DNA from 4 places in the Micromonospora sp. LOL_014 genome. Region 1 is predicted to be linked to each of the others. Evidence: riboswitches for the same ligand, from Rfam matches in the RefSeq annotation. Region 1 holds a riboswitch; each other region holds the start of a gene.
The links. A riboswitch is a leader RNA that binds a small molecule or an ion and turns the genes downstream of it on or off. The one in region 1 is predicted to bind cyclic di-AMP.
Positions count from the first base shown of each region.

Region 2: another riboswitch for cyclic di-AMP. It lies ahead of ACFHW1_RS04415 (NlpC/P60 family protein); the one in region 1 lies ahead of ACFHW1_RS07735 (coiled-coil domain-containing protein).
Region 3: another riboswitch for cyclic di-AMP. It lies ahead of ACFHW1_RS00375 (coiled-coil domain-containing protein); the one in region 1 lies ahead of ACFHW1_RS07735 (coiled-coil domain-containing protein).
Region 4: another riboswitch for cyclic di-AMP. It lies ahead of ACFHW1_RS14870 (NlpC/P60 family protein); the one in region 1 lies ahead of ACFHW1_RS07735 (coiled-coil domain-containing protein).

Region 1 is NZ_JBHMIP010000006.1:158,890-163,715, reverse strand. Features, by position in the region: gene ACFHW1_RS07745 (HelD family protein) at 1-646, shown strand, start outside; gene ACFHW1_RS07740 (cation diffusion facilitator family transporter) at 692-1,600, shown strand; cyclic di-AMP (ydaO/yuaA leader) riboswitch at 1,769-1,899, shown strand; gene ACFHW1_RS07735 (coiled-coil domain-containing protein) at 1,904-3,103, shown strand; gene ACFHW1_RS07730 (glycosyl hydrolase) at 3,514-4,826, shown strand, end outside.
Region 2 is NZ_JBHMIP010000003.1:217,683-222,508, reverse strand. Features, by position in the region: gene ACFHW1_RS04435 (ribbon-helix-helix protein, CopG family) at 1-263, shown strand, start outside; tRNA gene ACFHW1_RS04430 (tRNA-Gly) at 340-413, opposite strand; gene ACFHW1_RS04425 (pyridoxamine 5'-phosphate oxidase family protein) at 560-1,075, opposite strand; gene dcd (dCTP deaminase) at 1,203-1,781, shown strand; gene ACFHW1_RS04415 (NlpC/P60 family protein) at 1,943-2,881, opposite strand; cyclic di-AMP (ydaO/yuaA leader) riboswitch at 2,980-3,123, opposite strand; gene ACFHW1_RS04410 (NlpC/P60 family protein) at 3,381-4,424, opposite strand; gene ACFHW1_RS04405 (GOLPH3/VPS74 family protein) at 4,616-4,826, shown strand, end outside.
Region 3 is NZ_JBHMIP010000001.1:82,524-87,349, forward strand. Features, by position in the region: gene ACFHW1_RS00370 (glycoside hydrolase family 65 protein) at 1-1,102, shown strand, start outside; gene ACFHW1_RS00375 (coiled-coil domain-containing protein) at 1,160-2,176, opposite strand; cyclic di-AMP (ydaO/yuaA leader) riboswitch at 2,179-2,314, opposite strand; gene ACFHW1_RS00380 (potassium channel family protein) at 2,569-3,246, shown strand; gene ACFHW1_RS00385 (cellulose binding domain-containing protein) at 3,751-3,960, shown strand; gene ACFHW1_RS00390 (winged helix-turn-helix domain-containing protein) at 4,009-4,677, shown strand; gene ACFHW1_RS00395 (sensor histidine kinase) at 4,706-4,826, shown strand, end outside.
Region 4 is NZ_JBHMIP010000015.1:14,680-19,505, reverse strand. Features, by position in the region: gene ACFHW1_RS14890 (DUF3817 domain-containing protein) at 1-296, shown strand, start outside; gene ACFHW1_RS14885 (DUF397 domain-containing protein) at 423-638, opposite strand; gene ACFHW1_RS14880 (helix-turn-helix domain-containing protein) at 885-1,766, shown strand; gene ACFHW1_RS14875 (DUF6232 family protein) at 1,814-2,350, opposite strand; cyclic di-AMP (ydaO/yuaA leader) riboswitch at 2,824-2,955, shown strand; gene ACFHW1_RS14870 (NlpC/P60 family protein) at 2,966-3,925, shown strand; gene ACFHW1_RS14865 (sigma-70 family RNA polymerase sigma factor) at 4,046-4,826, opposite strand, start outside.

The DNA.
Region 1 (4,826 bases):
CGTGGTGGTCGACGAGGCACAGGACGTGTCGCCGATGCAGTGGCGGATGATCGGGCGCCGGGGCCGGCTCGCCTCCTGGACAGTGGTCGGAGATCCGGCGCAGACCGCGTGGACCGGAGATCCGGCCGAGCTCGCCCAGGCCCGGGACCGGGCGTTGGGGCGGCGGCCGCAGCGGGAGTTCCAGCTGACCACGAACTACCGCAACCCGGCGGAGATCTTCGAACTGGCCGCCGAGGTGATCCGCGAGGTCGCTCCGGACGCCCCGTTGCCGACGGCGGTCCGATCGACCGGGGTGGCGCCGCGCCGGGACCGGGTAGCTGCGGCGGTGCTGCCGGCTGCCGTCCGTACCGCGACCGCCGAGATGCTGGCCGCCGTGGAGGGGACGGTCGGCGTCATCGCCGCGGTGGCCCGGCGGGACGAGGTCGCCGGCTGGCTCGGCGAGCTGACGACCTCCCGGCTACAGGTGGTGTCGAGCCTGCAGGCGAAGGGCATGGAGTACGACGCGGTGGTGCTGGTGGCCGGCGAGGAGATCCGTGCCGAGTCCGAGGCCGGGGTGCGCACGCTCTACGTCGCGCTCTCCCGGGCGACGCAGCGGCTGGTCACCATCGACCTCGACCCGGAGTCGACTGCACATATTGCTATGTGAGCATTAGTCTACTGACGAGACGCCGGGCAACGGAGGGTGGCAGGCGTGGGAGTCGGACACGATCACAGCGCCGGGAGCACCGGCCAGCGACACTACGGGCGTCTCTGGGCCGCCTTCGCCCTGCTGGCGGGCTTCATGGTCGTCGAGGCGGTCACCGCGCTGGCCACCGGCTCCCTGGCGCTGCTGTCCGACGCCGGGCACATGTTCACCGACGTGCTCGGCATCGGCATGGCGCTCGCGGCGATAGCCGCGACTCGGCGACCGACCGGGGAGCCGCAGCGAACCTTCGGCCTCTACCGCCTCGAGGTGCTGGCCGCGCTGGCGAACGCCGTACTGCTCGCCGGGGTCGCGCTCTACGTCCTGGTGGAGGCGGCCCGCCGGTTCGCCGATCCAGAGCCGGTGACGGTCGGCCCGATGCTGATGGTGGCGGTCGCCGGACTGCTCGCCAACATCGTCGCCTTCGCCCTGCTGCGCCAGGGGGCCGGGGAGAGCCTCAACGTACGGGGCGCCTACCTGGAGGTACTCGGCGACCTGCTCGGCTCGGTGGGGGTGCTGGTGGCCGCCACGGTGATCGCCACCACCGGCTGGTGGTACGCCGACCCGCTGGTCGCCGTCGGTGTCGGGGTGTTCATCCTGCCACGCACCTGGCGGCTGGCCCGGGCCGCGCTGCGCATCCTGGTGCAGGCGGCGCCGGAGCATGTGGAGGTCGCCCGGGTCCACCGCCGGCTGGCCATCGTGCCGGGCGTCTGCGACGTGCACGACCTCCACGTCTGGACGCTCACCCCGGGCATGGAGGTGGCCTCGGCACACCTGGCCGTGACCCCGTCGGCCGATATCGGCACGGTGCTGCGGGACGCCCGGACGGCCCTGCACGACGAGTTCGGTATCGAGCACGCGACGCTGCAGATCGAGCCGCTGGCCCCCGCCGACTCCTGCGGACCGGCCGACTGGTGATTAGCAGATGCTTAAGTTTCGTGACCTTACCGCGACGGTCACAGCCACGATATACGTATATTTCTGATTTTTCCAGACATAACATGGCTATCGATACCGGGACGACGACCCGGGGAGCCGGTAGTCTCGGCCCCGGTCTCCGCTCGGGCGGCGCCCCTCCGGCGCCCGCGGAGGCCGTCGCCTAATCGCCGTACGGCGAGCCGGGGAACCACGTACCTGGGGTGCATCCGCGTCACGCGGTAGGGATCTTCCGTCCCGAACCCGTCAGCTAACCCGGTCGGCGGCTGACGGAAGGAATGCACAGTGTCGCGCACAGTCCACAGAAAAACCCGATTCACGTTATTGGCGGCGTTGACCGCCGCCCTGATGGCCGTCACCGGCACCCCGACCGGCTCGCCGGCCGGAGCCGCCCTGCCCGCCAACCGGCCCGACCGGGTCGACAACGAGGGAGGCACCGACAGCCTGCGCAAGGAGCTCGATGCGGCCTCGAAGGGCTGGATCGACGCCAAGGCGGCGCTCAACCATTCGAAGGACCGGCAGAAGAAGCTGTCCGAGCAGCTCGACACGGTCGGTGCTGAACTGGAGCAACGGAACAGGAACGTCGGGCACATCGTCGACCGCGCGTACCGCAACGGCCGGCTCGGCCCGGTCTCCGCGCTACTCAACAGCACCTCGCCGGAAGGGTTCATCGACCGGGCGGCGGCGCTGAGCGCGGTGACCGCCAACGAGGAGAAGCAGCTCCGCGAGCTGTACCGTACCCGTGACCAGGTGACCAGGTCCAAGGCCGCGATCGAGCATGAGATCCGGGAGCAGCAGAAGCAGGTCACCATCATGGACCAGCGCCGGAACCAGGCGGAGCGGGCACTGGCCGTCGCGGTCGCCGCCGAGAAGCAGGCGGAGGAACAGGCGAGGCAGCAGGCGGCGGAGGAGGCCGAACGGGCGGCCGCCGCCAGCGGTTCCTCCGGCTCCGGGTCGTCGGGATCCGGTTCCTCCGGCTCCGGGTCGTCGGGATCCGGGTCGTCGGGATCCGGGTCGTCGGGATCCGGGTCGTCGGGATCCGGGTCGTCCAACGCGTCGGCGACCCCGGCTCCGCGCAACGCGAACGGTTCCTGGCCGGCCGAGTCGTGCAACGTCGACGACCCCACCACCTCCGGCTGCATCACGCCCCGTACGCTGCACGCCCTGAACCAGGCGAAGGCTGCCGGCTTCACCCGCTACGTGTCCTGCTTCCGCAACGGCAGCTCCGGCGAGCACCCCAAGGGCCGGGCGTGTGACTTCGCCGCCCAGCCCAACGGCTTCGGTGGAGTGGCGACCGGCGGTGACAAGAGCTACGGCGACAACCTCGCGAACTACTACATCAACAACGCCGACCGGCTCGGTGTGCTCTACGTGATCTGGTACAAGCGGATCTGGCTGCCCAGCAGCGGCTGGAAGACGTACAGCGGTGCGGGTGGCGACCCGTCCAGCGACCACACCAACCACGTGCACCTGTCGGTGTACTGACGTCGCGCGCATGGGGGCGGACGGCCACGTCGGCGGCCGACCGCCCCCATTTTCTATTCGCGACGGAATCAGCATACGGAGTTATTTGCGCAGCATCGGCAGACCGATCGGCATAACGACCGACGGCCACCGGCAACTATGCGAGAGCGCTCTACCACCACGCAGTCACACCCGGCTCACGCTGGGCACATTGCAGCTCGCGCGACTGAGAGAGCGCTCTCACAGTTAGATATATAGCAGCAGCGGTACGGCTGTCAACAGACCGCGACGACCCCGTGCCGGATGCACGAAACTTCATGTCGGGATATTGACAGAAGCCCGCATGTCTGGTGACCTCCTGGCAATAACTCATTAATGGTCGTGAAAATTTTCGCGATCGTGGACCGCGCCCTACCCAACCCGGAGGCACCATGAACCTGTCGATCCGTGGCGCGCGAACAGGTCGTACGCCGCGCCGGATCCTGGCAGCCACCACCGTGACGGCGCTGGCCGCCACCGGACTGATCTTCGGCGTACTGCGCACCGCCGACGCCGCCATCGTCGGCGCCGGCAGCTACACCACCACCCGTCCGGCGGGCGCGGCCGCCCCGACCGCCTGCGGCAGCATCTCCGCCAACCCCCGGCAGTACGTCACGGGCAGCGCCCCGGCTGGCGCGGTGCCGACCAACGACTGGTGGTCGTCGCTGTTGTTCAAGCGGTACAACTGTGCCTACTCCGACCCGCTGCACGCCCACCCGATGTCGTTCCAGCCGACCGCTGGCGGGCTCGGCGTCTCCTACACCACCGAGGCGGCGATCTCCGGCACATCGACCGGCGTCGGCGAATACCACTACCCGTACACCCGGGAGTTCACCCTCGGCGTCGCCGGACTCAACGCCCCGGACGTCAAGGTCGACGGCTGGACCGACTGGACGGTCAGCCCGTACTGGTCCGACGGCACCCGTACCCTGCGCGCGACCGTCGGCCACGGCCTGCCGTTCGTATACGCCCAGGTCACCGGCGGCAACGCCGAGCTATCGTTCCCCGGCACCCCGACGGTCTGGCACCACAGCGGCACCCGGGTCGGCTTCTCCATGCGCGGCCACGACTACGTCGCCTACGCCCCCAGCGGAGCGACCTGGTCCGTCAACGGGACCACCATCAGCTCCACCCTCGCCGGCCGCAGCTACTTCTCCGTCGCGCTGCTGCCGACCGGCGCCGGCACCAGCGCCGCCCGGCGCACCGCGCTGATGGACAGCTACGGTCGGTACGCCCACGCTCACGTCACCGGCACCCGGGTCAGCTGGAGTTACGACCAGGCCGGCAGCACTGTCGACGCCACCTACAGCTTCACCACCACGGCCCGGGAGGGCTCCGCCACCGGCACGGTCGTCTCCCTCTACCCCCACCAGTGGAAGCACCTCGACGGCGGCAGCCCGATCGCCGAGACGTACGTGTCGGCCCGCGGCCCGATGCGCAACCTGGTCGGTGCGACGTCGTTCCGGACCGCGATGCGCTTCCACGGCGTACTGCCGGAGGTGCCGGCGGTGGCCACCAGCGTCGGGGCCGACCTCGCCACGCTCACCGCACACCTGGACCAGGCCGCGTCCGGCGACCCGCTCGCCGGCTTCGACAACGACACCTACTGGACCGGCAAGGCGCTCGGCCGGGCCGCCCGGCTGGCGGAGATCGCCGATCAGCTCGGCCGCACCGCCCAACGCGACCATCTGCTCACCGCCATCCG
Region 2 (4,826 bases), on a different contig from region 1:
AGACCAAGAACGGTACAGCGCTCACGTCGCAGCTGGAGAGCGAGCTGGTCGCAGAGGCAGAGGCTGGATACGACCCCGACAGTCTCGCCCCCCGCCGGGTCGGCAGACCGCCGCTCTCCAGCAGCGGCGGCGCCTCGCACAAGATCAGCATCCGAGTTGATGACCAAACCTACGAAATGATCAAAAAGGTGGCAGAGCTGACGAACCGCAGCCCCAGCGAGTTGATCCGCGAAGTACTGCAGGCCGCGTACCCACGGAAGTAGGAACCTCGCGACGATCCCGCGTACGTACAGCGCAAGCCCTGGTTGGGATGATGGCCCCGACCAGGGCTTCGTGTGTTGGAGCGGGTGACGGGAATCGAACCCGCACTGTCAGCTTGGGAAGCTGATGTTCTGCCATTGAACTACACCCGCGAGCGGACCCACTCTACCCGGTCAGCCCGGTCACTGCGCAACAGGCCCGGCCGCCAACCGAGCACAGCATGGGGTACGGCTCGACACCCGTCGACCGGGCGTCAACGGGTAGGGCGTCGACGCGTCGGCCGGTGCCACGCGGCGGGTCAGCAGGCGACCGGGGTCGGCACCGGGTGGGAGACGCTGCCGCTGGTCGGGTCGAGCCAGACCTGGACGGCTGGTTGCCGTGGCGCCGCCGCCGCGTAGTGGCCGGTGCTGCCACCGCGTTGCGCCACCATCGCCACGTCGACGGAGAACTCGAACAGTCGCCAGTCGACGTGCGGCACGGCCCCGAGATCGCTGGCGAGCCGACCCACCTTGGCCCGATCGGTGACCGGATGCGCCCGACCTGCCAGGTACGCCTCGTCGTCACTCTCCTCCGGCGGGAACGAGTGCAGCGCGTACCGGCCATCCCGCTCCAGGTCACGCCGCTTCGGCGAGTCGATGATGAAGCAGAACAGCCCGTTGTCGGTGATCACCGGGGAGACCGGGTGCACCCGGGGACCACCGTCGGCTCGGACGGTGGCGAGGTAGCCGAGGCCGGGACCGTACTGCTGCATGAGGAGTCGGATCGCCGTGGCCAGGCGGGGCTCGTCGGCTGCGAACTCGGACCAGGTTGCCATGCGATGATTCTATCGAACATGTGTACGAGGAGATAGGGGGATCGCCCGTCCAGGCCAATCCGGGTACGTACCGGCCGGACAGCCGGCCGCGCGGTCGCACCGGCCGGACGGTCGCTATCGTGTGACGATGCTTCTCTCCGACCGGGACATCGTCGCGGAGACCAAGACCGGCGGACTCTCCCTCGAGCCGTTCGAACCTTCGCTCGTCCAGCCGTCGAGCATCGATGTCCGGCTCGACCGGTATTTCCGGGTCTTCAACAACCACCTGTACACCCACATCGACCCGGCGACTCGGCAGGACGATCTGACGTCCCAGGTCGAGGTGCCCAGCGGCGACCCGTTCGTACTGCACCCCGGTGAGTTCGTCCTCGCCTCCACGCTCGAGGTCGTCTCGCTCGGCGACGGCCTGGCCGCCCGGCTGGAGGGCAAGTCGAGCCTGGGTCGGCTGGGCCTGCTGACCCACTCCACCGCCGGCTTCATCGACCCCGGCTTCTCCGGCCACGTGACGTTGGAGTTGTCCAACGTGGCCAACCTGCCGATCAAGCTCTGGCCCGGGATGAGAATCGGCCAGCTGTGCATCTTCCGGCTCTCGTCGACGTCCGAGCATCCGTACGGGTCGGCGGTCTACGGATCCCGGTACCAGGGACAGCGTGGACCCACTCCGAGCCGGTCCTGGCAGCGGTGGCGCACCTGGCCGACCAGCTAAACCGGCTGGGCTGTCGCAGCGCCGGCGCGCCCGCGGTGGGGAGGCGAAAGGCGCCCTCCCAAGCCGGGGGGAGACATGGGAGGGCGCCTTTCCGGTGGCCGGTGCTGCCGCTTGACGGGGGGGATCAGCGGCACGCGCCAGGCCATGGGGAGGAGTGAGGTCTAGCCGGGCCTGCCGTAACTGTGCACACTCGAACCGATCTTGCGCATCTGCACAGGTTCGCCCGCCTGGGGGGCGTGCACGATCCAGCCGTTACCCACGTACATGCCGACGTGGGAGAGCCCGCTGTAGTAGAAGATGAGGTCGCCGGGGCGCAACTCGTCCCGGCTGACGTTGGCGGTCACCTGGCGCTGCCGGGCGGCGTTGTGCGGCAGCGCGACGCCGGCCTGCGCCCAAGCGGCCAGGGTGAGACCCGAACAGTCGTAGCTGCCCGGTCCCGCTGAACCCCAGACGTACGGCTTGCCGATCTGCGCACAGGCGAAGGTGACCGCCTTGCCGGCCGCACCGCCGGGGTAAGTCGCCGGGCAGGGCGCGGGACGCAGCGAGCCGAGGGTGTTGGTCGAGCCGTACGCCTCCAGGCGCAGGTCCTGCAACCGGTCAACCTCGGCGTCGATCTCCTTGGCCTTCGCCGCCAGCTGAGCCTCGGTGCTGGTCAGCTCGACGATCAAATCGTCGAGCGGGGCCTTCTTCGCGGCGTACTCGTTCCTGAGGTCGACGACGGCCTGCACGTCGCGGGCCTGCCGCCGGGCGAACTGGTCCAGCAGCTCGAGCTGGTCGGCGAGGTGGGTCGGCTTGCCATTGGTCAGGATCGCGTTGAAGACCGACGGACTACCACCCTTGTACGACCGGGCGGCGAACTCGCTGACCCGGTCCATCGCCAGGTCGATCTGGATCTGCAGTGGCTTGATCTTCTTCTGTAGTTCGTCCGCCTTCTTCTTCTTGGCGGCAAGGTCCTGCCGTACGGCATTGTGCCGTTCGATCGTTGGTTCGAGCTCGGCCCAGACCTCGTCGATCTGCGACTCGATCTCGGCGACGGTGGGCTGCGCCTGCGCCGGCGCTGCTACCAGCAGCAGACCGACGCCGGTGGTGGCGGCGACCAACGCGGAGAGTACTCGGCTAGGGTCGTGCGGCGATTTTCGCCGATGGTCGCGGCTGGACCACCGGAGGTATCGCCGAGGGGCGCTCGTAGCCACCGGACTCCTTCTCCCCAGACCGCCTACCGGGTTAGCTGCCGGGTTCGGGCGGAAAGGAGACGCCCTACCGCAGGTGGCCTGCGGATTCACCCCGGAAGTGCCGTGGGTCCCCGGCTCGCCGTCAGACGGCGATTAGGCGGTGTCAGGCCGAGGTCAACCCGGTTGGTTGACGTCCTCCCGACTCGACGATCCCCAAGAGTAGAGAGCGGCGTTCTCGCTACGCAAGCGAGAACATGGACTATCTCATTGAGTACACAGACGATTGCGTATCGTACATAGGCTGCCATCGCTCAAGCGTTCGAATTTTCCCGGGCGGACCGGCCCGTTCATACCGGTCCGCCCGTACGTTCGGCCAGCCAACGCGCGCCACTCAGATTGCCTCAGCAGGCTGGCTGACCTGCCACGATCAGCCGACCCGCTTGAATCCGGCGAGCGGCATGTTGTCGATGTTCTCCATCTGCACGGGTTGACCCGCGCGGGGAGCGTGCACCATCAGGCCATTACCGATGTAGATCCCCACGTGATGCAGATCACTGAAGAAGAATACGAGATCCCCGGGTTTGGCGTTGGCACGGCTGACCGAACTGCCCTGATTCCACTGAGTTCCGGTGTAATGCGTGAGGCTGACACCGGCACTTGCCCAGGCGTACTGGGTCAGGCCGGAACAGTCGAAGGCGTTCGGCCCGGTGGCACCCCAGACGTACGGCTTACCGAGCTGTGCGCAGGCGGTGCGGACCGCGGTTCCGGCGGCTCCGCCGACCGACACCGCCGGGCACGGGCCGGAGGCACCGGATCCGCCGGTGTAGCCGGTGGACTGGTACGCGGCGTTGCGCGCCCGTTCCAGGCGTTTGATCTCGGCGTTGATGGTTTTGCGCTGCTCGGCGAGCGTCTTGTCCTGTGCCTGCTGCTTCGTGATCAACTCGTCCAGCGTCTGCCGTTCGGCGAGATAGCGGTCCCGGGTCTCCAAAACAGCGGTGATCTTTTCCTGCCGACGCTTGGAGATTCGGTCCAGCACCACGAGCTGATCCGCCAGGCTGGTCGGCGATCCGGTCCGGAGCAGGGCGTTCAGTTCGCTCGACGGCCCGGTCCGGTAGTAGCGGTTGGCAACCTCGCCGATCTCGTCCGCCGCCAAGTTGGCCTGCAGGGACAGGGGGCGGATCTTCTCGTCGAGCGCGGCCGCTTTCTTCTCGTTGGCCTTGAGCTCGCTGTGCACCTTGTTGTACTGCTCGATGACCGGTTCCAGTTTCAGCCACTGGGCGTCCAACTCGGCTTCGATCTCAGCCAGCGTCGGCTCGGCGTGGGCCGGTCCAGCCGGGAAGACCAGCGCAGTTGCGGCAAGCAACAGCGCAATTGCGATACGTTGAGGAACCCGTACACACCAATGCTCTCCGCGTCGATACCGGGACCCACTGTGACGATGGATGTGCGAATTCGCGAGCGCACGTGCCATTGGCAGCGACTCCTTCAATGGTTCGATCGCTGGGGCCTCACGGGCGGGGGTACGGAGGCCGACATCCGCAGCGGTCGGTGCATCACCTTATTGGAAAGCGCGGTGTTCGTTCAAGACCGCCTGCCGCCTCCGCTTCCCCCGCAGCTACCGCTTCTCCTGCAGTCACCGGTCTGGGCGGTTAGCGTGATGACATGGAGTCGCTCAGCCTCGCGGAGGAGCTCGTCCTGCTCAGCTATGACGGTTCCGGGGCCGCGTCCGTCGCATCCCCGGAGCTCGACTATGCCGTCGCCGGGGCGGTGTTGTGCGACCTCGCCGTCGGCGGGCAGATCTCGATTGACGCAGACGGCCGGGTGCTGGCCGGCGACGATCCCGCCGGCAGGTACGCGCCCGGCGAAGCCCCGG
Region 3 (4,826 bases), on a different contig from region 1:
CGGCACGGCCGCGTTCCACGTGGCGGCGGACATCGCCGACGCGGTCCGACGGTACGTGCACGCTACCGGGGACGTCGAGTTCGAGCGGGAGATCGGCCTCGAACTGCTGGTGGAGACCGCCCGGTTGTGGCGTTCGCTGGGCCACCACGACCGGCACGGCCGGTTCCACATCGACGGGGTGACCGGGCCGGACGAGTACACCGCCGTGGTCGACGACAACATCTACACCAACCTGATGGCGCAGCGGAACCTGCTGACCGCCGCCGACTGCGCGCTGCGCTACGCCGACCGGGCCTGGGTGCTCGGCGTCGACGACGAGGAGACCGCGGCCTGGCGGGACGCGGCGCTGTCGATGCACGTCCCGTACGACGACGAGCTGGGCGTGCATCCGCAGTCGGCCGGGTTCACCCGGCACCAGGAGTGGGACTTCGCCGGCACCCCGCAGGACCACTATCCGCTGCTGCTGCACTACCCGTACTTCGATCTGTACCGCAAGCAGGTAGTCAAGCAGGCCGACCTGGCGCTGGCGATGCACTGGCGGGGCGACGCGTTCACCGAGCAGGAGAAGGCCCGCAACTTCGCCTACTACGAGCGGCGTACGGTGCGGGACTCGTCGTTGTCGGCGTGCACTCAGTCGGTGATAGCCGCGGAGACCGGCCATCTGGAGCTCGCCCACGACTACATGGGTGAGGCCGCGTTAATGGACCTGCACGACATCAACCGCAACACCCGCGACGGCATCCACGTGGCCGCCCTGGCCGGGGCGTGGCTCGCGCTGGTCGCCGGCTTCGGGGGGATGCGTGACCACGGCGGGGAGCTGACCTTCGCTCCCCGGCTGCCGCAGCGGATCAACCGGCTGGAGTTCGCCATGATGTGGCGGGGCCTGCGGCTGCGGGTGGCGGTCCAGCATGACGAGGTGACCTATTCGCTGCGTGACGTCGACCCGAACGCCACCGTTGACCTTACCCATCACGGCGAGCCGATCACGGTGGCTGCGGACAAGCCGGTCACCCGGGCGATCCCGCCGGCCAATCCGGTCGGTCCGCCGCCGCAGCAGCCGACCGGCCGGTCACCGGTACGCCGGTCGGCGCGTACCGACTGACCACCTCCTCGTGCGGTGCCGGGCCGACCCGGCACCGCACGAGGAGAGGAGGTCAGGTCACAGCAGGGACAGATGTACGTGGTTGGTGTGGTCGCTGTTGGGATCGCCGTTGGCGCCGCTGTACGAACTCCAACCGGTGGTCGGTGACCAGAACTGGCGGTACCAGATGACGTAGAGGATGCCGAGCTTGTCGGCGTTGCGGACCAGGAAGGCGGTCAGGTTGTTGCCGTACAGCCGGTCGTCGCCGAAGGCGTCGCCGCCGAACCCCTGCTGCTGGGCGGAGAAGTCGCAGGCCCGCCCCTTGGGGTGCTCGAACGGCCCACCGGGGCGGAAGCAGGAGACGAAGCGGGTGAAGCCGGCCTTTTTCGCTTCGTTCAGCGCGTGCATGGTGCGCGGAGTGATGCAGCCGCTCGTGGTGGGGTCGTCCAGACTGCACGACTGGGACGGCCAGGAACCGTCCGAGTTACGCGGCGCCTGGGCGGCGACCGGCGAGGTGGCCGAGACGAACCCGTTGGTGGCGACCGCGCCGACCAGTTGCAGGGCCTTTTCGGCCTCTTCCTTCTGCCGGGCCATTGCCTCGAGTTGCTGTTCCTCGCGGGCCACTTCGGCGTCGATCGCGGCGACTGCCCGAGCTGCCTGTTCGCGTGCCTCGTTGAGCTCCCGAATCCGCTTGTTGTCGTGCATGGCGATCATGTCCAGGCCTTCGGCGCGTTCCAGCAACTCGTCCGGGTCCGCGCTGTTGAGCAGGACCATCACCGGGGTGATCCGGCCGAGACGGTACGAGTTGGAGGCGACCTGGCCGATCTGTGGGGTCAGCGCGGAAATCCGTTCCTCGACCTTTTCCAACTCGAGGTTGAGCTTCAACTGGCGTTTGCGGGACTCGTCGACCGCCGCCTTGGCTTCGACGAAGCCCCGGCCGGTCGATTCGAGCACTTCGCTGAGCAGTGGCGGGGCGCCTTCGTCATCCGGATCCTGAGCGGCGGCTGGCGACACTACGACGAACCCAGCGAGCAGGGCGGCGACGGCGGCGAGGGCCGCGGCCGTCGGAATCCGCCGGCGGAGGGGTGCGGTCATCCTGTTCCTTTCCTTGGCCGCCGACCGAGTTAGCTGACGGGTTCGGGACGGAACGATCCCTACCGCTGGCGCGGATTCACCCCGGTGGAAACGTGGTTCCCCGGCTCACCCCGGAGGGCGATTGGGCGGCGGTCACCGCCGGCACCGGTGGGCGCCGCCTGGCGAAGACCGCCGGCAAGCTTACCGGATTGGTCACCGGCATCAACACCTCGACAATCCTGACTGAGCTGGAAAAATCCGTTACCAGCCAACGACTTTCGGTGATGTCCACTTTCTGCGTTCGACGGCGTACGACAAGTCGTCAGGGGTCGGTATCGCTGCGCCGAGGTTAGCGGCTGACTACAGTGCGTATGAGGAAAAGCGGGAAAGTCGTAGCGTCGGACGGATCTTCGGTGAGAGATGACGATTCCCCGGTCGGGCCGCCGGACGCCGACAGCGTGGTGGTGATCGGCCTCGGCCGGTTCGGTGGTCAGGTCGCCCAGTCTCTGCTCCGCCTCGGCCACGACGTGCTGGGCATCGACGAGCATCCCAAACGGGTGCATCGCTGGTCCGAGCGGCTGCCGAGGGTGGTCGAGGCGGATTCAACCGATGACCAGGCGTTGCGCCAGTGTGGCGTCGCCGACTACTCCCGCGCGGTGGTCGGCATCGGCTCGGACGTCGAGGCCAGCATCCTCACCGTGGTGGCGCTGACCGAGCTGGATGTCCCGGAGGTCTGGGCGAAGGCGGTCACCGCCAAGCACGGCCGGATCCTCGCCTCGGTCGGCGCGCACCATGTGATCCTTCCGGAGGCGGCGATGGGTGACCGGGTAGCCCGCCTGCTGGCCAGTCGGATGCTCGACTTCATCGAGTTCGACGACGGGTTCGCCATCGCCAAGGTCTGCGCCCCGCCGGACGCCGCCGGCCGGACGTTGGCCGAGTGCCGGCTACGTCAGCGGTACGGCATCACGGTGGTCGGGATCAAGGAGCGGGACCGGCAGCTGAGGTACGCGGGACCTGAGACGTTGATCCCGCCGGATGCGCTGCTGATCGTCGCCGGGGCAACCACGGCGGTTCAGCAGTTCGGCCGGTGAACATGGGCGTGAACGCCTCATCACACCTTCATTTCGTGAGCTGATCAGCCGCCGGACTTTCGCAAACTCGTGACTCAGGCTACAGTCCCTGCATGGGAGCGCTTCCATCGATGGATGTGCCCACGTTGAAGTAGTCGACGCGTGGCGCGGCGATGGCGACATCACCGTGTCAACCGCACAGCTCCCGAGGCTGGCGGCGGGCCAAGCCCGGACTCCGCCGCCAGCCCGCGCACCACCTGTCGAGAGGAGGTGGAACCAGAGCCACTCGCGTGGCCCGGCTCCCGCGCGTCACGCACGACCCGGACGCCAGACCGCTCGTGCGTGTTCAGCAACTGATGGTGGGGACGGGGGTTGCCCTCCCCGTCCCCACGCTAGTCCTCGATTGTTACGGCGGGGAATCGCCAACAAGTCAGGACCGCGACGCCGATCTGTCCGACAGCGCTGCCCGGCCTGTCGATGCATCGGCAGGCTTCGTTGTGTATTGGGGCCTGGGCAGTGGCTGGGTTGCCGCGCCCGATCTGCGGCGACGGTCGGGCCGGGCCCTTACCGGTCGACCTGGTCCCGCCGGACATCACCGTCACCAACACGCCGTGGAACAGCCGGATCCCGGCCGGCGGCAGCGTACAGCTCGGTTTCGTGGTCAGGCACTCGGCGAGCAACCCGCCGCCGACGGACTTCCTGCTCAACGGCGACCGGTGCGCGTCCTCGGGTTGACCCTCGTCGAAGACGCGCTGGTGACGGCGGCTTGCTAGCCTCGCCCGCATGCGGGTGCTGGTGGTCGAGGACGACCCCGAGGTACGCAGTGCCGTCGTCACCGCGCTGCGCTCCGGCGGATCCGCCGTCGACCAGGCGGCCGACTGGAGCCAGGCCGACCTGAGCATGAGCATCAACGACTACGACTGCCTGGTGCTCGACCGGATCCTTCCGGAAGGCGACTCACTGCACCAGCTCGGCCACCGACGGCGGGCCGGGCTCACCACACCGGCCCTGGTGCTCACCGCGCTGGACAGCGCCGGGGACCGGATCGCCGGGTTTCAGGCCGGCGTCGACGACTACGTGGTGAAGCCCTTCGTCACCGCCGAACTGGTGCTGCGGGTCCGGGCGCTCTGCCGACGCCGTGGCGCCACCACCCCACCGCTGCTGCGGGTGGCGGATCTGGAGGTCGACGCCGCCCGCCGGGAGGTGCGCCGCGCCGGCGTCCTGCTGACGCTCACCCGCAAGGAGTTCGCCGTACTTGAAATGCTGCTGGTCCGGCGCCCGGCGGTGGCCAGCCGCAGCGACCTGTTCGAACACTGTTGGGACGAGCTCGCCGACCCCAGCTCGAACGTGGTGGACGCGGTGGTCGCCCAGCTGCGCCGCAAGCTCGGCGAGCCGCAGTTGATTCACACCGTACGCGGGGTCGGCTACCGGGTTGGCGGGGCGCCGTCGTGACCGCCGGCCGAATTGGCGGGGTGCCGTCGTGAACCGCCGCGATCGGCGGGGTGGCAAGCCGCTGCAGACCGCCGACCGGCTGCGTAACCTGCGGATCCGGATCACGCTGCTGGTGATGGCGATCAACGTGGTCGGCCTGGCCGGGATGG
Region 4 (4,826 bases), on a different contig from region 1:
CGTACGTGGTCGGCGTGGTGCTGATCCTGCTGATGGTGATCGGCATGCCGTTGAAGTACCTGTTCGACCGGGCCATCGTGGTCGAGACGGTCGGGCCGGCGCACGGGTTCCTCTACATGGTCTATCTGGTCGCCGCGTTCGACCTGGCCCGGCGGGCCAACTGGTCACTCGGCCGGATCCTGGCGATCATGCTGGCCGGGACGGTGCCGTTCGTGTCGTTCTACGCCGAGCGGGTGGTCAGCCGCTGGGCGAGCGAGCAACCGCGTACCGAGCCGGACAAGGTGTTCACCGGCTGAGACCGGGCGGGCGGTGACCGGTTGACGGTGCCCCGGCCGGGCCGGCACCGTCGTCGGGCCGACCCGGCCGGGGCGTACGGCCGACGTTGTCGGCGGCCGGGGAGCCGAGCCTCGTGCGGCGTCGGATCAACCCATCGTGTGGCCGCCGGAGCTGGTCGGCGCACCGGACAGCCCGGCGACGAATGCCGACCAGGCTGCTGCCGAGAATTCCAGGTGCACTCCGGGGTCGGTGGAGTTGCGCACCCCGACCGCCGAGCCGATCTCGGCTACCTCGACGCAGGTCGTCGCCTCGCAGCGGCGGCTCTTACGCCACGCCGGACCGGCAGTGCTGATCACAGTCACCTAGACTCCTTAATAAGGATAAATCGGTAAATTTGCCATCAGAGCACGCAGGCAATCGGGCGGACTGTATCAGTCCCCGATCTTGCCGACGCGACTGGGCGACACCGCGAAAACCCGGTGAAACCGCCGTTCGGACCATGCGGAGGGCCGGCCGTCCTTAGCAGACCTGACGGCGGCGGTGTAGCGTGCAACAGGGTGGCAACCAGCCAGGTGGCACTCTGCAAGGCACCCCCCCGGAGCGTTCCCATGCCTGCCCGACACCAGGGCCCGACCATCGGGCGTCGCCGGCTGCGTGCGGCGCTACGCCGGGCACGCGATGCCGCCGCGCTGACCCAGGACTACGTCGCCGCTCAAATGGACTGGTCGCTGTCGAAGCTGATCCGGATCGAGTCGGGTTCGGTCAGCATCTCGACCAACGACGTCAAGGCTTTGCTGGACCTGTACGGCGTACGCGACCAGCAGCAGGTGCAGGAGCTCGTCGAGCTGGCCCGGGCGGCACGACGGCGCGCCTGGTGGAGCGGCTACAAGGATCGGGTGCCGGCCGCCTACGCGGCCTACATCGGGCTGGAGGCGGAAGCGTCGGCACTGCGGTACTTTCAGCCAATCAGCTTCCCCGGCCTGCTGCAGACCGAGGAGTACGCCCGCGCGGTGATCCCGGCCGACGGCCCGCACCATGTACCGGCGGCCGAGATCGAAGGGCGGGTGCAGATCCGGCTGGCCCGCCAGCACGAGGTGCTCTTCGGCGCCGATCCGCCGCAGATCGAGGTGATCATCGACGAGGCTGCGCTGCGCCGGATGACCGGCGGCCCGCGGGTGCTGCGCGAGCAGCTCCAGCATGTGGCGAAGATGTCAGCGGCGCCTCATGTCACGGTCCGGGTGCTGCCGTTCGCCGCCGGAAGCAACACGGTGCTCGGGCCGTTCGTCATCCTGCACTTCGCCGACCAGGCCGACGCTGACGTGGTGTACGTGGAGAGCGCTCTGGTCGAGGAGGTCATCGACCGGGCCGACGAGGTCCGGCCGTACCAGCATGTCTTCGACCGACTACGGGCGGAATCCCTGTCGCCAGCCGACTCGGTGGCGATGCTGCACGACCTCGCCCGGCGGCTGGACGGGCCGGACGCGGGCTGATCGACGTCGACCAGCCCGCCGACGACCGCGACGGCGGCCGGGCCCGCTCACCGCTGGTCGGGCACCCACGGCTCGATGGTGACCGGCTCGGACAGACCGGCCAGCCGGGAGATCTCCCGAGCCCGCATCAACGCCCGGCTCACCTGGCCGTACTGGCGTTCGTCGTCGGTGCTGAACAGCAGCAACAGCAGTCCCTGGTGACGGCCCCATAGTTCGTACGCCCGCGGCCGCAACCGGTCGCCGAGCCAGGCGACCGCCACCGGCACGAACGCAGCCGCCAGCATGGCGAGGTAGACACCCGCGCTGACCTCGTCCAACCCGCGGGTGTAGCCGACGGTCACCGCGACCGCCGCCAGGGTCAGGGCGGTCACCGCGATCACCCGGCCGGTGAGCCGGTCGCGGGCGCCTCGCGCGGTCCGGAGTTCGGTGAGGTCGCGGACGGCGAAACGCCGGCCGGCCACGACGAACCATTCACCGGTCACGCAGATGCCGGGCTGCCGGTAGAAGGTCCGTCCGACACTGGAGCCGGACTGGGCGGGCACCGGGGAACCGCGTCGGGGTGGGGTCTGGCGAGTAGCACGCATAGCTGCCTCCGAAGGGCTCGTGCGGCGCTGACCTTGCGGGTCCATTGTGCAAACAGCTAGCTACTCGATGGAAGGTGGTCATTCTGCCACCTAGCAGAATGACGTACGGCAGGCCGCGTCCTGGATGGCGAATCAGACCTTTTGCGGCTATTCATCCGGATAGCTTACTGACGACAACCGCACAGACCGACTAATGACGCATTATTCGCAATTGATCAGACGCTGTCCAATGACGACGCGCCGGAGTCAACCGGTCACGCGAAGACAACAGGAATGTTGCCCAGAGCAGCCAACCGTCACATCCAGTAACTGTCAACGGGCTCCGGCCAGTTCCATGCCACGGATCACGATCGCAGCACTTTCCGCGTCGCAACCTTGCGGCTAAGTTGGACCAGCTGGTCCGGTCACCAGTCGCCGGGAAGCGGTGACGCCGGTCCAGTGCCGCCGAATCGCCGTCCTGAGATTATCTGACGTTACAAACAGTGATCTCACGGTTGCGATCCGGGGACCCATCGGCAACTGGGGTGAATCCGCGGTTCACCGCGGTAGGGCGAACTTCCCGCCCGAATCCGTCAGCTAACCCGGTAGGCGGCGAGGAAGAAGGGTTCTGCGTTCTTGTCAACAGCGCGGATTCTGCTGCGCACCCTGATGCTGGCCGGCGTAAGCCTCGGCCTGGTGGTACCGGCGACCGCCGCGACCGCCCAGCCGACGGTCAGCGAACTCACGCAGCAGATCGACGAGGAATCCGAAGAGCTGGCCAAGGTCGTCGAGTCGTACAACCGGCTCAGGGAGGAGGCCAAGGCCACCCGGGCGGCGGCCGAGGAGATCGACGCCAAGCTCGGCCCGCTGCAGGCCGAACTCGCGGCAGCGCAGACCGAGGTCGGTCAGATCGCGGTCAACGCGTACAAGACCGGCGGGTTGAGCACCGCGAGCGCCCTGCTCGACGGCACCTCCGGCAGCTTTATCCACCGGCTCGGCACCCTGGACCACCTGGCCCGGGACCGGCAGCAGCGGCTCAGCGAGTTCACCAGCACCCAACTGACCTACCTGGCCGAGCAGGAGAAGCTGCAGGCGGCACTGAAGAAGCAGGACGCCCAGGTCAAGGAGCTCGCCGACCGCAAGAAGAGCATCGAAGCGGACATCGACGAGCTGATGGACAAGCGGGAACGGGCCTACGGTGCCGCGAGCGAGACCGGCTCGTCGTACACCGGAACCGTCCCGTCGGTGTCCGGTGCCGCCGGCTCGGTCGTCGAGTTCGCGTACGGAGCCATCGGCAAGCCGTACGTCTGGGCTGCCAGCGGCCCGAACGGTTACGACTGCTCGGGCCTGACGCTTGCCGCGTGGCGTACCGCCGGCAAGAGCCTGCCGCACAACGCGGCGATGCAGTGGGACGTGGTCGCGAAGATCGACCGTGGCGCACTGCAGCCCGGTGACCTGGTGTTCTACAACGGTCTCGCCCACGTCGGCCTGTACGTGGGCGGCGGCCAGGTGATCCACGCACCCACCTTCGGCCGTACCGTCGAGCTGGCCAGCGTGGACATGATGCCGCCGTACGGCTACGGCCGGGTCCGCTGACCCGGTCGCTCGCGCGACACTGCCGACGGCCCGGCATCCGCAAGGCGGATGCCGGGCCGTCGGCAGTTCGTCGGTGGGTTGTCAGTTCATCGGCGGATCAGGTCGCCTGCAGCCGATTCGTCAGGCCGCCTGCAGCCCTTCCGCCCGGGCCAGCTCCCGCAGCCGGCCCAGCGCCTGGATCTCCAGCTGACGGATGCGCTCCCGGGACAGTGAGAAGCGCGAAGCGACCTCGGTCAGCGAGTGCTCCCGCCCGTCCTCCAAGCCGTACCGGGCCCGCATGATGCCGGCGGACCGGTCGTCCAGGTGGTTGAGCAGGCCCTCGATCCGCTGCCGCTCCAAACCGGTGAGCACGATGTCCTCCGGCGACGGTGCGTCGCTGTCGGCCACCAGGTCGCCCAGGTTGGTGTCGCCGTCGTCGCCGACCGGGGTGTCCAGCGACACCGTGTCCTGCGACCACCGCACCAGCTCGTGCACCCGCTCGACCGGCACGCCGAGCGAGGCGGCGATCTGCTCCGGCTCCGGGTCCGAACCGAGCTCCCGGGTCAACTGGCGGGCCACGTTGCGCATCCGGTTGACGTCCTCGACCAGGTGCACCGGAAGCCGTACGGTCCGCTCCTGCTGGGCGATCGCCCGGCTGATGGCCTGCCGAATCCACCAGGTCGCGTAGGTGGAGAACTTGAAACCACGCTCGTAGTCGAACTTCTCCACCGCGCGGACCAGACCGGTGTTGCCCTCCTGGATCAGGTCCAGCATCGGCATCCCGGACCGGACGTAGCGGCGGGCGATCGACACCACCAGACGCAGGTTGGCCCGGATGAACAGGTCCTTGGCCCGTTCACCCTCGACGACCAGCCGCTCCAGCTCCTCGCGGCTCACCCCGGCCCGCGGCACGCCCTGCTCC